4 regions of the Klebsiella sp. CSG-1 genome follow, and region 4 is predicted to be linked to each of the others. Evidence: predicted binding sites of a transcription regulator. Region 4 holds the regulator's gene; each other region holds the start of a gene.
The links. Region 4 encodes Fur, which represses iron uptake genes when iron is present. Its sites were predicted from a motif close to ATAATAATGAGAACNACTATCAA; they were not measured.

Region 1 (4,190 bases), on a different contig from region 4:
CGAGAAGGTTCGTCAACTGGACGCGCTGGCCGGGGCCCGCGGGCAAAAGCTCTCACAGATGGCGCTGGCCTGGGTTTTACGGGAAGAGAAAGTGACTTCAGTCCTGATTGGCGCCAGTAAAACCACCCAGCTTGATGATGCCGTGGGTATGCTGGCGAATCGCCATTTCAGCGCCGAAGAGTGTGCGGCAATTGACGCCATCCTTGCGGCGTAAACTCAATTTTACTTTAGCAAAAAGTGCTCTTATCCGCGATTTAGGAGTTCATCCAATGCTGCGGGGCTTTACCGCCCCGTAATATCACGTTAACAGGCCCAATGAGCGCCAATATCATCCGGTGCTCAGGCCCCGATCGTGAAGGAGAAGAGTATGTTCAGGTCACTGATTCTGGCTGCGGTGCTTTTGGCCTCAGCGCCACTGGTTGCAAATGCCGGAGAGATCACCCTGCTGCCATCTGTAAAATTACAAATAGGCGATCGTGATAATTACGGTAACTACTGGGACGGTGGCGGCTGGCGCGACCGTGATTACTGGCGTCGTCACTATGAATGGCGCGATAACCGCTGGCGTCATCACGATAACGGCTGGCATCGCGGCTGGGATAAACGTAAAGCCTACGAACGTGGCTATCGCGAAGGCTGGAATGACCGCGATGACCGACGCGGCGGCTGGGGTCGCGGACCAGGCGGCGGTCGCGGCCACGGTCATGGCCATCATTAATCAAAAAGGGGAGCCAGATGGCTCCCCTTTTTGATGGCTATCGACATGATTACAGCCCGAAGATCGTGCCGACCAGCAGCCAACCATTGAGCAATACCACAACGCCAACAATCGCCCACCCCGTCCGTTTCACCCACAGGGTATTGACCAAATCCCCCATCAGCTGCGAATTACTGGTGAAAATCAGCAGCGGGACCAGCGCCAGGGCGATCCCAAAACTCAGCAGTACCTGGCTCATCACCAGAATTCTCGTCGGGTCCAGTCCCATCATAATGACAATAAACGAAGGCAGCATCGTTACCGCACGACGAAACCACAGCGGAATATGGAAGCGAATAAAGCCCTGCATGACGACCTGTCCTGCCAGCGTTCCCACCACCGTCGATGACAACCCTGCGGCTACCAGACTCAGGCCAAAGATGGTGGCTGCCGCGTGGCTTAACAGCGGTTCCAGCGTCAAATATGCCTGATCCAGATCGGCAATCCCCGTGTGGCCATTAAAGTGAAATGCGGCGGCGGCGGTGGCCATCATCGCCAGGTTAACAAACCCGGCAATGGTCATCGCTATCGCAACGTCCCAGCGGGTGGCGTGATAACGCTCTTTTCGCGTACCGTCGTGCAGATTCTGCGTTAACGACGAGTGTAAATAGATGACGTGTGGCATGATCGTCGCGCCGAGCACGCCGGCGGCAAGGAACACGGCTTCACCGTTTGGCAAACTCGGGACGATCATCCCTTTCGCCAGCGGCGCCAGCGCCGGTTGGGAGAAAATCAGCTCTACAATGTAGGCGGCTGCAACAAACAGCAGTAAACCACCGATCGCTTTTTCCAGCGGCTTTTGCCCGCGACGCTGCAGCATCAGGATTAAGAAGGTAGCAATCCCGGTTAATATTGCTCCCTGCAGTAACGACACGCCAAGAATCAGCTTAAAGCCAATGGCCGCCCCAATAAATTCGGCGAGGTCGGTAGCCATGGCGATAATTTCCGCCTGCACCCAGTAAAACCACACCACCGGGCGCGGATAGTGATCGCGAATCTGTTCCGCCAGGTTTTTACCCGTAGCAATACCGAGCTTTGCCGATAGCACCTGAATCAGCATCGCCATCAGATTTGCCCATACCACCACCCACAGCAGCTGGTAGCCAAAGCTGGCGCCAGCCTGAATATTGGTGGCGAAGTTGCCGGGATCGATATATCCAATGGCAGCAATGAACGCAGGCCCCATCAATGCGAGCTTCATCTTGCGCGCTGCGCGACCGCTGCTATTCTCAACGCGACTGCTAGTCATTTTCTGCCTCTGAAATATAGCCTTTGCTATGTTTTATGTTATCAAAATGCGAATGATTATCAAGTTCATTTAGGAAGATGATCATTATTGCTTTGATAGGGGGGAACGATAGCGGCTAACAACGAAAAAAATGGCATTGATGAATTCGCATCTCGCCAGTTCACAGATTAGTACAATCTAAGCAACTTTTAAAACCTTTACGCTACATAACAAAAATGTATGTTTGATCACTAATTTGGTGATTGGTCACAGTTCATTGCAATAGTGTGGATTTGATCTCGTTTTCTTTAGTCTTGTTACATAGAATGTGCACAGAAATTTAACCTGCCTCATATTTGGAGCAAATATGGACCGCGTCTTGCATTTTATCCTCGCGATCGTAGTGGTGGCTATACTGGCCCTTCTGGTCAGCCATAACCGTAACCAAATTCGTATTCGTTATGTTATTCAATTACTTGTCATTGAAGTTTTGCTGGCATGGTTCTTCCTGAACTCTGATATCGGTCTGGGTTTTGTGAAAGGCTTCTCCGAGATGTTCGAAAAACTTCTCGGCTTTGCAAACGAAGGGACAAACTTCGTTTTCGGCAATATGAATGACAAAGGCCTGGCTTTCTTCTTCCTGAAAGTTCTCTGCCCTATCGTCTTTATCTCTGCGCTGATCGGTATTTTGCAGCATATTCGTATCCTGCCTGTGGTCATTCGCGCCATTGGTACCGTGCTGTCCAAGATTAACGGCATGGGCAAACTGGAATCATTCAACGCCGTCAGTTCCCTGATTCTGGGCCAGTCAGAAAACTTTATCGCCTATAAAGATATTCTGGGCAAAATGTCGCGCAACCGGATGTACACCATGGCTGCAACCGCGATGTCGACCGTCTCCATGTCTATCGTCGGTGCCTACATGACGATGCTGCAGCCTAAATATGTCGTGGCTGCGCTGGTGCTCAACATGTTCAGTACCTTTATTGTCCTGTCGCTGATTAACCCGTATCGCGTCGAAGAAAGCGAAGAAAACCTGCAGATGTCCAACCTGCATGAAGGTCAGAGCTTCTTTGAAATGCTGGGTGAATACATTCTGGCAGGCTTTAAAGTTGCCATTATCGTTGCTGCAATGCTGATCGGTTTCATCGCCTTGATCTCCGCGCTGAACGCCCTGTTCGCTACCGTTACCGGCTGGTTTGGCTACAGCATCTCCTTCCAGGGGATCCTTGGCTACATCTTCTATCCGGTGGCCTGGGTGATGGGCGTCCCGGCAGGTGAAGCGCTGCAGGTGGGCAGTATTATGGCCACTAAACTGGTGTCTAACGAATTTGTGGCGATGATGGATCTGCAGAAAATTGCCAGCACGCTTTCTCCACGCGCTGAAGGCATTATCTCTATCTTCCTGGTCTCCTTCGCCAACTTCTCCTCTATCGGGATTATTGCCGGGGCGATTAAAGGCCTGAACGAAGAACAGGGTAACGTGGTATCCCGCTTTGGTCTGAAGCTGGTTTACGGTTCGACTCTGGTGAGCGTGCTCTCGGCGTCTATCGCCGCACTGGTTCTGTAAGCTGACAAGATGATAAAAAAAGCCGGGCTTGCCCCGGCTTTTTTACGCCCGCAGCTCACTGAGCGGCCGCGGCTTGCCGATTAAATATCCCTGCAAATAGTCGACGCCTAATGCCAGCAGTTTCTCTTTTTGCTCTTCCGTCTCAACGAACTCCGCCACCACCGTCATATTTTTAACTTTCGCCACTTCAATAATGGATTTAATCATAATCACATCCAGCGGCTCGCTCTCGAGATCGCGGACAAAACAGCCGTCAATCTTTACGATATCCGCCTGCAGGCGCTTCAGACGTTCGTAGTTGGCGTAACCCGTACCGAAATCATCAATGGCAATAGCGCAGCCAAAATCCCGCAGTAGATCAATGTTATGCATACTTTCTCCCGCATCGCTGAACGCCTGCTCTTCGGTAATCTCGATGGTGATGGCCTCCGGCGACAGCTGATAGCGTTTAAACAAGGCGATAATCTGCGCGGCGCTATCATTTTGCATCAACGTGTAAGGCAGCAAATTAACCGAAAAATGTTGCCCCGGGTACTGATGCAGCGTGCTGAAAAGCATCTCCAGCACCAGCATGTCAAAACGCTGGCTCAGGTTGAACTGAACAATCAGCGGAATAAACTGGTCTGGCGTCATCA
Region 2 (4,190 bases), on a different contig from region 4:
GTCGCGGATGGTCAGCTCAATTTATGGCAAACCTCGTCGGATAAATAAGTCACCAGCCCGGCGGCTCTGCCCCACCGGGCTGGTGTATCAGTGCTTAACCTTGGTCAGACGATCGAGATAGCCCATCACAAACGCCGACAGCACAAAGGTCAGATGGATAATGACGTACCACATCAGCTTGTTGTCCGGTACGTTTTTCGCGTCCATAAACACCCGCAGCAGATGGATAGAGGAGATGGCGACAATCGACGCCGCCACTTTATTTTTCAGGGAGGTGGCATCCATTTTACCCAGCCAGCTGAGCTTTTCTTTACCTTCATTGATATCCAGCTGGGAGACAAAATTTTCGTAGCCGGAGAACATCACCATCACCAGCAGGCCGCCCACCAGCGTCATATCGACCAGCGACAGCAGCGTCAGAATCAGCTCCGACTCGCCCACGCTAAAGATGTGCGGCAGTACGTGGAAAATCTCCTGAAAAAATTTGATCGACAGCGCAATCAGCCCGAGCGAAAGACCAAAATAAACCGGCGCCAACAACCAGCGTGAGGCATACATAGCATTTTCCAGAAAGCGTTCCATAAGATCCTGTGAGTTAACAAAAAACGTTCGGCATTATATCGCAACCCGCCATGGCGATTGCAACCTCCCGCCGCTGCGTATCAGGCATAAAAAAGGCTGGCGCATGGCCAGCCTGAGGAGCGTCGTCGGGAGGGTTATTTCGCTTTTACGGTTTCTTCACCCACCAGACCAATCTTCAGATAACCCGCCTGGTGCAGGGTATCCATGACCTTCATCATCGTCTCATAATCCACGGTTTTGTCCGCGCGGAAGAAGACGGTGGTGTCTTTCTTCCCTTCAGTCAGCGTATCCAGCGCGCCGATCATGCTCTCTTCTGTAATGGCATCGTTGCCGAGGAACATCGTTTTATCCGCTTTCACCGACAGATAAATCGGCTTTTCCGGACGCGGCTGCGGCTGACTTGAGGAGGCCGGAAGGTTGACCTTCACATCCACGGTCGCCAGCGGCGCCGCCACCATAAAGATGATCAACAGCACCAGCATGACGTCAATAAACGGCGTGACGTTAATGTCATGCATTTCGCCGTTATCATCGAGGTTTTCGTTAAAATGCATTGCCATAAAGCATTAACCTACTCGTAATTTTTGCGCGGTACGGACCGGTTTTACGCCGCTGGCGCTCAGATCCAGGTCACGGCTTTGCAGCAGCAGCACCTGCGCGGCGACATCGCCGAGCGACGCTTTGTAGCTGCCGATCATACGGGCAAAAATGTTATAGATAACCACGGCAGGAATCGCCGCAAACAGGCCGATGGCGGTCGCCAGCAGCGCTTCAGCGATGCCCGGTGCAACTACCGCAAGGTTAGTCGTCTGCGTCTGCGCAATGCCGATAAAGCTGTTCATGATACCCCAGACGGTACCAAACAGGCCGACGAACGGGGAAATCGCCCCGATGGTCGCCAGATAGCCGTTGCCGCGGCCCATATAACGGCCGACGAACGCCACGCGACGCTCAAGGCGGAAACCGGTACGCTCTTTAATCCCTTCGTTATCTTCGACGCCTTCAGAGAGCACCAGCTCGTTCTGCGCTTCGTTGATAAGCTGGGTGCTTAAGCTTTTCGGGTGGAAACTGTTTGCGATATCGCTGGCCTGATCGAGGGAACGAGCATCGCTGAGCTGCTGCTGTTCGCGCTTGAGGCGGCGCTTACTGGAGAGGATTTCAGCACCTTTGCCGAAAAAGATAGCCCAAGTGACTATCGACGCCAAAATCAGGCCAATCATCACGACCTTAACGACAATATCGGCATGATGATACATACCCCAAACGGACAGGTCCGCCTGCATCAAATTATTACCCACGCTGAATCTCCAGGACGTCAATCACAAAATCTGAGCACAATAATATCAAAAAAGCATCGAATTGATAGTGGTTCTCATTAGTATTTACACTGTGCAGCAAATCACGTTTAGATTCCTTGCGCTTACGCAGTAAAAAAGTGGCCGACCGCGGATTTCGCAAAATTTTTGCCCGTATCGGCCATTCCCCGGTACAGCTTGAGTCATTCATGCTAGTTTAGACGTCCAGACGTATAAAACCAGGTAAAAAAAACATGGCTGATAAACATCTTGATACCGCGCTGGTCAATGCCGGGCGCAGTAAAAAATATACTCAGGGCTCGGTCAACAGCGTGATTCAGCGGGCTTCATCGCTGGTGTTCGAGACTGTCGAAGCCAAAAAACACGCCACCCGCAACCGGGCAAAAGGCGAGCTGTTTTACGGCCGTCGCGGGACATTGACCCACTTTTCGCTACAGGAAGCCATGTGCGAACTGGAAGGTGGCGCCGGATGCGCGCTGTTTCCCTGCGGCGCCGCAGCCGTTGCCAATACCATTCTGGCCTTCGTCGAACAGGGCGACCATGTCCTGATGACCAACACCGCGTATGAGCCCAGCCAGGACTTTTGCACTAAAATCCTCGCGAAGCTCGGCGTAACCACCAGCTGGTTCGATCCGCTGATTGGCGCCGATATCGCCCGCCAGATTCAGCCGAACACCCGAGTGGTGTTCCTGGAGTCACCCGGTTCTATCACCATGGAAGTGCACGACGTTCCGGCAATCGTTGCGGCCGTACGCCGCGTTGCCCCGCAGGCGATTATCATGATCGACAACACCTGGGCCGCCGGCGTGCTGTTTAAAGCGCTGGATTTTGGCGTCGATATCTCCATCCAGGCCGGGACGAAATACCTGATAGGCCACTCTGATGCGATGGTCGGCACCGCGGTATCCAACGCGCGCTGTTGGGATCAGCTGCGGGAAAATGCCTACCTGATGGGACAAATGGTCGATGCGGATACCGCCTATATGACCAGCCGCGGCCTGCGCACCCTGGGCGTCCGCCTGCGTCAGCATCACGAAAGCAGCCTGCGTATCGCCGAATGGCTGGCGCAACATCCGCAGGTCGCGCGCGTCAACCACCCTGCGCTACCGGGCAGCAAGGGCCATGAGTTCTGGAAGCGCGATTTTACCGGCAGCAGCGGCCTGTTCTCTTTTGTCCTCAATAAGCGCCTGACCGACGCCGGGCTTGCTGCATATCTCGACAACTTCAGCTTGTTCAGCATGGCCTACTCCTGGGGCGGCTTTGAATCGCTGATTCTGGCTAATCAGCCGGAACAAATCGCCTCAATTCGTCCGGAAGCTGAAGTCGATTTCAGCGGCACGCTGATTCGCGTCCATATCGGTTTAGAAAATGTTGACGATCTGCTGGCGGATTTAGCGGCAGGCTTCTCCCGTATCGTGTAAAGTGACAGCGAGTGGCAACAATAGCGGACGTTCTGCGTAAGGCGGCCGCTGTTGTTGCGCCCGAGATCAAGGTGTTCGGGGCTCTTCAGGAGTACACTAATCAAAAATACGGTACCACTTAGGAAAGTCCATGGTTGTCATTCAAGAGATTGTCGCCGCCCTGTGGCAACATGATTTTGCCGCGCTGGCAAACCCCCAGGTCGTGGGCGTTGTATATCTGGTCATGTTCATGACATTGTTTCTGGAAAACGGTCTGCTACCCGCTTCATTTTTACCCGGGGACAGCCTGCTGCTGCTCGCCGGCGCGCTCATAGCCAAAGGCGTCATGGACTTTGTGCCGACTCTTGCCATCCTTACCGCCGCTGCCAGCCTTGGCTGCTGGCTGAGCTATCTGCAAGGGCGCTGGCTTGGCAATACCGAAACCGTCAAAGGCTGGCTCGCCCATCTGCCGCAGAAGTACCATCAGCGCGCGACCTGTATGTTTGATAAACATGGTCTTCTGGCGCTGCTGGCCGGTCGTTTCCTCGCCTTCGTGCGCACCCTGCTGCCAACGATGGCCGGCATTTCCGGGCTCTCCAACCGCCGCTTTCAGTTCTTCAACTGGCTCAGCGCGCTGCTGTGGGTCGGCGTGGTTACCGGTCTGGGCTATGCGCTCAGCATGATCCCGTTCGTGAAGCGACATGAAGACCAGGTCATGACCTGCCTGATGATTCTGCCAATCGCGCTGCTGGTGGCCGGGCTGGTGGGTACCGTGGTCGTGGTTATCAAGAAAAAATTCTGTAACGCCTGACAGAACCTTCCCGGGAGCGGCGCTGCCCGCCTTCCCGGGAATGAAACCCGGCCCTTCTCCGTCACAGTCCCTGAATCATTC
Region 3 (4,190 bases), on a different contig from region 4:
GGCCATTTGCAGGATATCGTTGCGCTTCTTTTCACCGCCGGAGAAGCCCACGTTGACCGAACGGGTCAGCAAATCTCCCGGCATCTTCAGCAGCTTGATTTTCTCTTCCATCAGATCCTGGAAGTCGAAACGGTCTAACTCTTCCTGGCCGCGATAGTCGCGCACCGAGTTAAGCGCAGTCTGCAGGAAGAACTGATTGCTGACGCCGGGAATCTCCACCGGGTACTGGAAGGCCATAAAAATGCCTTCACCGGCGCGGTCTTCCGGCGCCAGGCTGAGCAAATCTTTGCCTTTGAACTCCACGCTACCGCCGACGACCTCATAGTCCTCACGCCCGGCGAGCGTCGCAGAAAGGGTGCTTTTGCCGGAGCCGTTCGGCCCCATAATGGCGTGCACTTCGCCAGGGCGGATTTCCAGATTCAATCCGCGCAGGATCTCTTTGTCTTCAACGGCGACCTGCAAGTTTTTGATACTTAACATCTCATTTCCCTTAATTCGTAAAGCCTGGTGCTTAGCCGACGCTGTGTTCCAGACTGATAGCCAGCAGTTTTTGCGCTTCGACGGCAAACTCCAGCGGTAGCTCTGAGAAGACATCTTTACAGAAGCCGTTGACGATCATCGAGATGGCATTATCTTCGCTGATGCCGCGCTGCAGGCAGTAGAACAACTGGTCTTCGCCGATCCGCGAGGTGGTGGCTTCGTGCTCCAGCTGCGCGCTGTCGTTGCGACACTCCACGTACGGGAATGTATGCGCCCCGCAGTCCGGTCCAATCAGCATCGAGTCACATTGGGTGAAGTTACGCGCGTTAGTGGCCGTCGGCATAATTTTGACCAGCCCACGGTAGCTGTTCTGGCTTTTGCCGGCGGAAATCCCTTTCGAGATAATCGTCGAGCGGGTGTTTTTGCCGATGTGGATCATCTTGGTGCCGGTGTCTGCCTGCTGGTGCCCGCTGGTCAGCGCGACGGAGAAAAATTCGCCGATGGAGTTATCGCCGCGCAGAATGCAGCTCGGATACTTCCAGGTGATGGCCGACCCCGTTTCTGACTGCGTCCAGGACATCTTGCTATTTTCGCCTTCGCACAGCGCGCGTTTGGTGACGAAGTTCAAAATCCCGCCGGTGTTGTTATCTCCGGGGAACCAGTTCTGCACCGTGGAATATTTCACCTCGGCATCTTTGTGAATAATCACCTCGACCACCGCCGCATGCAGCTGGTAGCTGTCGCGCACCGGGGCGGAACACCCTTCGATATAGCTGACGTAGCTGCCTTCATCGGCCACCAGAATGGTGCGTTCGAACTGGCCGGTTTTTTCCGCATTAATGCGGAAATAGGTCGACAGCTCCATCGGGCAGCGCACCCCTTTTGGTACGTAGATAAAGGTGCCGTCAGAGGCCACCGCTGCATTCAGGGCGGCAAAAAAGTTGTCATTCCCCGGCACCACGGTGCCGAGATATTGCTTCACCAGCTCCGGGTGGTCGTGGATCGCTTCACCAAACGAACAGAAGATAATCCCCTGCTCCGCCAGTTTTTCCCGGTAGGTTGTCGCTACCGAAACGGAGTCAAAAATCGCGTCAACCGCGACTTCGCGCCCTTCGCGTACCGGTACGCCCAGCAGGTTGAAAGCCTCTTCGACTTCCTGCGTCAGGTAGGCGCCGGGGCCGGTTTGCTGCACCGCGCCTGGCTCAGAGGCGCAGGTGTCATCGCAGTTACCGCAGGACGGCGCCGAGTAATAGCTGTAATCCTGGTAGTTGAGCTTTTCATAGTGCGCTTTCAACCAGTGCGGTTCTTCCATCTCCAGCCAGGCGTGATACGCCTTTAGCCGGAACTCGAGCATCCACTCGGGCTCGTTGCGGCGGGCGGAAATGGCGCGCACCACCTCTTCGTTGATGCCTTTCGCCAGCTCATCGGTCTTTAAGCGGGTAAAAAAGCCTTCTTTATAATTGAGCGGCCCGTCGGACCAGGTTTTGACATCGTCAGTTGCTTCAGTATTACGAGACATAGTTACTCCGCCTGAACCCCAAAGCTTTCGCCGCAGCCGCATTCGTGCTGCGCTTTCGGGTTATGAAACTTAAAGATTTCATTTAATCCTTCCCGAACATAATCCAGCTCCGTCCCGTCGATAAACGGCATCGCCTGCAGAGGCGCCCAGAGTTTCGCCCCGTCGCGCTCAAACAGCAGGTCGTCTTCTGCCGGTTCGGCAATCAGCTCGAGTACGTAACCAAAACCGGCGCAGCCGCTGGTTTTAATCCCCAGACGCAACCCCTGCTTGTCGGGCTGTTGACTCACCAGGTCGCGAATATGGGCGGCTGCCGCGGGGGTCATCATCAGACCCTGCCAGCTAAATTCATCGGGATTGAAGGTTCCTGTATCTAATTCCATCGCTCTACCTCATTGGTTAGCGCCATAAGGGCATACGACCATGTTAATGATAACGATTATCACTTCAACCCAGCCGGAGAAGGGATATTCCCCATGCGAACCCTTTTATCTCGCTTTTTATAAGCATAGACCCTCACCTGCAGGTTATCAGGTGACTATTTTGTAATTTAATATATTGATAAATAATAAGTTATTTAGCTTTTTATCCGGGTGTGACGGGCAATGGGAAAGGTGCATCGGAAATACCTATTTTTGAAATCGAAAATAGTCCATTCAGCATCAGTAGCACTTACTGTCAAATCAATAGCTTGTTGTTTATACCGTTTGATGGCAAGGCGCTATCCGATCTACCCCTTTAGCATTATCTATAACTATCCTTCTGGATGGCTATTTGTTATCCGGTAAAGCGAAGCGGTTATCATGTTAAATTCGGACAAAAACCAGGAATAAAGGTTTTTTCTCTACTGGTAAATTGATGTACAATTCCCGGCTAAATTTCCTACAGTTTTCGACCCTGTGTCGGAGGCACTGCTTACCTGGAGTTTGTCCGTACCGGATGATAGATATCAGTATTATGTCGATGTGCATGGTGGTACTGCTGGTTATGAGCGTACTGCTGAACTAAGCCAGCCACAAACCCTGCTTCCCACGCCGGAGCTTCACATTCGTTATGAAATGAGGAGTTTTGGAGGATTCGCCCGCCGTGGGATTGTTCGTCAATGACGTTGCCTCTAAGATTCCAGCCACATTCCAACGAGGTAACGAAGATGAAAGGAACAATCATTGCTCTGTTAGCCACCGCGTCAATTGTCGCGGCCAGCGCATTTGCGGCAGATAAAAATGACGGCCCTGCTCCCGCCGGTAATAATGCCGGACAGCCGGTGATGGAGATGCCGCAAGGGCGTGGTCCAATGCCCATGCCTCTGCCGCCATTCCCGCCGAGAAAACCGGTATTATTCTCTGCAACGGTTGCCACCGATAACCCGGCTGAGACCATTAATAAACTGACTGCGCTGATCCCGACAGGTAGCGCTAAACATTATGAAGTGCGCGTGGAAGTTGTTCCCGCTCCCGATATGCCCTGAGTTATCCCGGGCCATATACCGGTAGCCTTGAGCGGCTGATACCAGCCTCATAAAAAAAGCTGCCAGTTAACGTGGCAGCTTTTATTTTGCGTCTGCTTTAGTGCTCAATGTCTATATCCTCATCACCCACGGCGATGAGGATACAGGTATGATGACGGTATATTAACTCTTAATCTTTCTGTAGATAAACAGCACGACTAATGCACCGATTACCGCCACGACAAAGCTGCCGAAATTAAAGCCATCGACCTTGCCGAAGCCAAAAAACGTGCTGATCCAACCACCGACAACCGCACCAATGACCCCCAGAACGATAGTGACGATAAACCCGCCGCCGTCTTTGCCTGGCATAATCCACTTAGCCAAAATACCGGCAATAAGACCAAAAATGATCCAGGAAATGATACCCATAGTTAACTCCGTCCTCTTCGTTACGCACAAATATTTCGTACTTAAAATAGTAGCATAAGTAGCGTGAATAATTCATGAATTATATTTTTAGCGCCGATGACTTGCTGTATAAGCCGCGATGGTCTACATATCATGGTGTCGATGCTAATGCGCAAAGGAGTTAAGAATGGGGTATTACGTTATTAAAAAATCGGAGAAAAGCGTTTCCCAGCCATGGTATTTCCTGCTAAAAGCGGATAACCATGAAACCATTGCCACCAGTGAAATGTATTCCTCGAAGGAAGCGGCGAAAAAAGGAATTGCCTCAGTGCAGAA
Region 4 (4,190 bases):
GCGCGGGGCAAACTGTTCAATTCCCGAGATAAATCCGGCAATACGCTCCCGCTCTCCGATGAAATCATTGCTGCCGGTGACGGCGGCGATTTGAGTGCTGTCGGCGCCCAGCCACTTTGACATCAAAAATGCCGCGGCTTTGCCCGCATCAACATTATCCATGCCGATGTAGCGCAGACGGGCGCTGGACGGAATGTCGGTGACGATGGTGACAACCGGCACGCGGCGTTTGAGCAAAGCGTCGATGGTGGAAACCAGCGAGGGGGAGTTCATGGCCTTTAAAATCACGCCGTGGCTGCTGAGCGCGCATTTTTTCAGCAGCGCGTTCATCTCTCGCTCGCTGATGTCCTCGTAACAGTGGAAGCGGAGCTGAATGCGAAAGGGGTTAAAGCTGGCTAACTGGCTGCTGAGCGCCTCCCTGACCAGCTCGCTAAAGCGTTCAGGGGTATGCATGATGACATCGAAATAGATCGTTCTTCCCTGGGCGAGCCCGGACTTTTGCAGCAGTTCCAGATCGGCCAGAGCCTGCTGAATGCGATGCAGCGTTTGCGGGTGTACCTGCCCCCGATGATGTAGCGCCCGGTCGATCGTGGCGAGACTCAGTCCTGACTGAGCGGCTATCTGCTTTTGGGTAAATTTTGCCATCGATCACATGAGGTTTTTATGAGGTGTTTTTGAGGTTCTTGATGTGGAGTCTAGCTGCTAAGTTATTTCTTAACAACGTTCGTTTTCGAGACGTTGAACAAAAAAATAACCGCCGTCTGGCACCCTTACCCCGTGGAGCTACTCATGACATCGCAATATTTTGTCCGACCCGATCGGGCCTCAGTTGAGGATTTCAACATCTTCTGTCAGCAGCAGGTGAACAAACAAGACTATCCGCTGGTCAGCGAAGTCGCTGAGGAAGTTCTGATTTACGACCATGACGTGTTAGCGCAGGTCGCGGCGACCAATAAACATGCGGTATTAAGCGAGCTACATCAGGGGCTCTCTTACGGTCCCGGCGTGCTGGTGGTACGCGGGCTTTATCAGGATATGGATGTCATCGACCGCGCTTCGGCGGTGTTTGAAACCATCATGGCCGATGAGTCTCGCACCCGGGTTCAGGCTGACCACTTTTCTCGCGCGGGGAACAATGGCCGGATCTGGAATGCGTTACAAAAGCTGGCGGAGCGTAGCCCGCAGACCTTCTGCGACTACTATGCTAATGAAATGCTTGGGTTAATTTGTCAGGCGTGGTTGGGACCTGCGTGGCGAATGACCGCTCAGGTTAACCAGGTACGCCCTGGCGGCGAAGCGCAGCAGCCCCATCGCGATTATCATCTCGGCTTTCAGCAGGGCGAGTTTGTTGCCGAGTTTCCCATCCCTGCGCAGATTCTGTCGCAGTATTTGACGTTACAAGGGGCGGTTGCGCACAGCGATATGCCGCTGGCGTCAGGGCCTACGCGCCTGCTGCCGTTTTCGCATCAGTATGAGCTCGGCTATATGGCCTACCGCCAGCCGGAGTTCGTCGACTACTTTAACCAGCACTATGTTCAGTTGCCGTTGCAAAAAGGCGACGGGCTGTTTTTTAACCCGGCGTTGTTTCATGCCGCCGGGAACAACACGACGACTGATCATGTTCGCACCGCTAATCTTTTGCAGATCTCCTCGGCGTTCGGCGTCCCGATGGAAGATGTGAACCATGAGCTGGTGTTGAAAAAAATCTATCCCCAGCTTCAGGACGGACAATATCGCGCGGGCGATTTTCAGGCGCTGATTGCCGTGGCTGCCCGGGGCTACTCATTCCCCACCAATCTTGATACCGACCCGCCATTAGGTGGAATGGTCCCGAAAACCCAACAGACTCTGGTGCGGGAAGCGCTGGCAAACCGGTGGGATGAGGAACAGTTTACTCGTGCTCTCGACGAGCATACCGCGCGCAGAAAAGGGTAGGCGTTTGCACATAAAAAAAGCCAACCGTCAGGTTGGCTTTTTGCGGTCCGCGCGGTGGGAAATTACTTTTCCAGCGCGTCGTGTGCATGTTCATCTTCGCGGCAGTCGCCTTCCGCACAGTGGCCGTAAAGATACAGGCTGTGGTTGGTCAGACGGATGCCATGGCGGTGGGCGATTTCACGCTGACGCGCTTCGATAGACTCATCGCTGAATTCGATCACTTTGCCACAATCGAGGCAAATAAGGTGATCGTGATGGTGCTGCTGGGTCAGTTCGAAAACAGATTTACCGCCTTCGAAGTTGTGACGAGTCACAATGCCAGCATCATCAAACTGGTTCAGCACGCGATAAACAGTAGCGAGACCAATTTCTTCACCCATGTCGATCAGGCGCTTGTATAAATCTTCCGCACTGACGTGATGGTTATCCGGTTCCTGCAGGACTTCCAGGATCTTTAATCGTGGAAGTGTGACTTTCAGGCCAGCCTTCTTTAATGCGGTATTGTTGTCAGTCATGCGGAATCTGTCCTGTTGCTAAACGATCTACTTCCATCAGCGGAAGTAATACAGAGAATCACCCGATGCAATGCGTCTCATTATAGAACTGCCATCGTTAAATGAAAACTGCAAGTATCGGGCCTTGTATGCTGTCAAAAACGAGGTCCCAGCTACAAACTGCGTCACCTGACCTCGTTAAATCAGAGGACATTGTACAGATATGTGATTAAAAGTTAAAAACTTGTAGCTATTAGTTTGATTGCTTCTATCTATTAATGCGGCGAAATTTAACGGTAACGCCGCACAATCATCAGGCGTTTTTGATTTCTTCGAGATGCAGCTCTTCAGAGACCTGCTTAACCCACTTAGTCACGCGTTCGTTGGTCAGCTCCGGCTGGCGGTCTTCATCGATAGCCAGACCGACGAAGTGATCGTCATCCGCCAGGCCTTTAGAAGCTTCAAAATGATAGCCCGCAGTCGGCCAGTGGCCAACGATGGTGGCGCCGCGCGGTTCAATGATGTCGCGGATGGTGCCCAGCGCGTCACAGAAGTATTCCGCGTAGTCTTCCTGATCGCCGCAGCCAAACAGCGCAACCAGTTTACCGTTAAAGTCGACCTCTTCCAGCGTCGGGAAAAAGTCATCCCAGTCGCACTGAGCTTCACCGTAGTACCAGGTCGGAATGCCGAGCAGCAGGATGTCGTAGGCTTCCAGATCTTCTTTGCTGCTCTTGGCAATGTCGTGAACATCAGCAACATCTTTACCAAGCTGCTTCTGAATCATTTTTGCAATATTCTCGGTGTTGCCCGTGTCGCTGCCAAAAAAGATGCCGATGATTGCCATGAGTAAAATAACCTCTTGAAACTTAATGATGTGGTAGTGGCGTAATGCCCGCAGATAACGGCAATCATAGCAGAACAGGAGAGGGCGCGGAAACAGCAATCACGCCCGACTGCACACTCTGCTACATGAAAGTGTTTTTTTGAGGATTTTCAGGCTTTATCCCGGCTGTGCAGGGTTGCCAGCTGGTTCATCAGCATCTCTTCGATCAAATCGCTGCGGTTCATATTGCGAGCTTCCGCCAGTTCGTTGAGCGCATCAACCGCTTCAGCGTTGAGTTTTAACTCCACACGCTTCAGGCCGCGAACTTTATCGCGTTTGAGCTGATTGCGTTTATTTATGCGCAGTTGTTCATCGCGCGAAAGCGGATTGGTCTTTGGTCTACCCGGGCGACGCTCGGTTGCGAACAAATCTAATGTCGTACGGTCCGTTTGTTCTTTTGCCATGATTCAGAGTGACTTCGGGGAAACAAGTTGCCGGGCTATAGCCGACACAGATAGCGCGCCATAATACATCAGGCGAACCGCTGCGCCAACGACCGCGGGCATTCTGCAGCGCGGTCGGGCAGTTTTTAGCCAGTTAAGCCTGCAAAGCGGTCAGATAGCGACGAATGGCGCGCAGGACGGCTTCCGGTTTCTCCGCATGTACCCAGTGGCCGGCGCCGGCGATGACGTGCGCCCGCGCCTGTGGGAACTGGGCGAGCAGGGTATCGCGATAGTCATCGGTGACGTAGGGGGAGTTGCCTCCCGGGATGAACAGGGTTGGATGAGGCCAGGCAGGAACCGTTTGCCAGCCCACGATGTGCGGATATTGATCCCATAACACCGGCACGTTGAAGCGCCACTGGCCATCAACGAAGGATTTCAGCAGAAACTGAATCACGCCTTCTTCCTGTAGATGTTCGCGCATCACCGTGGCCG

Region 1: a site for Fur is predicted at 2,047-2,069, ahead of AC007G_RS08505 (Nramp family divalent metal transporter). Genes of this name have one in related genera too.
Region 2: a site for Fur is predicted at 1,942-1,964, ahead of exbB (tol-pal system-associated acyl-CoA thioesterase). Genes of this name have one in related genera too.
Region 3: a site for Fur is predicted at 2,420-2,442, ahead of sufA (Fe-S cluster assembly scaffold SufA). Genes of this name have one in related genera too.

Annotation. Positions count from the first base shown of each region.
Region 1 is NZ_JBWNLD010000003.1:75,309-79,498, reverse strand. It holds gene mgrA (L-glyceraldehyde 3-phosphate reductase) at 1-214, shown strand, start outside; gene AC007G_RS08510 (DUF2502 domain-containing protein) at 368-718, shown strand; gene AC007G_RS08505 (Nramp family divalent metal transporter) at 768-2,006, opposite strand; gene AC007G_RS08500 (NupC/NupG family nucleoside CNT transporter) at 2,353-3,555, shown strand; gene AC007G_RS08495 (sensor domain-containing phosphodiesterase) at 3,598-4,190, opposite strand, start outside.
Region 2 is NZ_JBWNLD010000002.1:225,313-229,502, reverse strand. It holds gene mgrA (L-glyceraldehyde 3-phosphate reductase) at 1-48, shown strand, start outside; gene AC007G_RS05625 (TIGR00645 family protein) at 88-582, opposite strand; gene exbD (TonB system transport protein ExbD) at 717-1,142, opposite strand; gene exbB (tol-pal system-associated acyl-CoA thioesterase) at 1,149-1,880, opposite strand; gene metC (cystathionine beta-lyase) at 2,132-3,319, shown strand; gene yghB (DedA family general envelope maintenance protein YghB) at 3,450-4,109, shown strand; gene AC007G_RS05600 (AraC family transcriptional regulator) at 4,171-4,190, opposite strand, start outside.
Region 3 is NZ_JBWNLD010000009.1:192,160-196,349, forward strand. It holds gene sufC (Fe-S cluster assembly ATPase SufC) at 1-480, opposite strand, end outside; gene sufB (Fe-S cluster assembly protein SufB) at 512-1,999, opposite strand; gene sufA (Fe-S cluster assembly scaffold SufA) at 2,002-2,379, opposite strand; gene AC007G_RS21100 (hypothetical protein) at 3,147-3,464, shown strand; gene AC007G_RS21105 (GlsB/YeaQ/YmgE family stress response membrane protein) at 3,627-3,875, opposite strand; gene AC007G_RS21110 (YegP family protein) at 4,042-4,190, shown strand, end outside.
Region 4 is NZ_JBWNLD010000001.1:316,492-320,681, reverse strand. It holds gene AC007G_RS01600 (substrate-binding domain-containing protein) at 1-645, opposite strand, end outside; gene AC007G_RS01595 (phytanoyl-CoA dioxygenase family protein) at 790-1,935, shown strand; gene fur (ferric iron uptake transcriptional regulator) at 1,998-2,450, opposite strand; gene fldA (flavodoxin FldA) at 2,743-3,273, opposite strand; gene ybfE (LexA regulated protein) at 3,423-3,716, opposite strand; gene ybfF (esterase) at 3,850-4,190, opposite strand, start outside.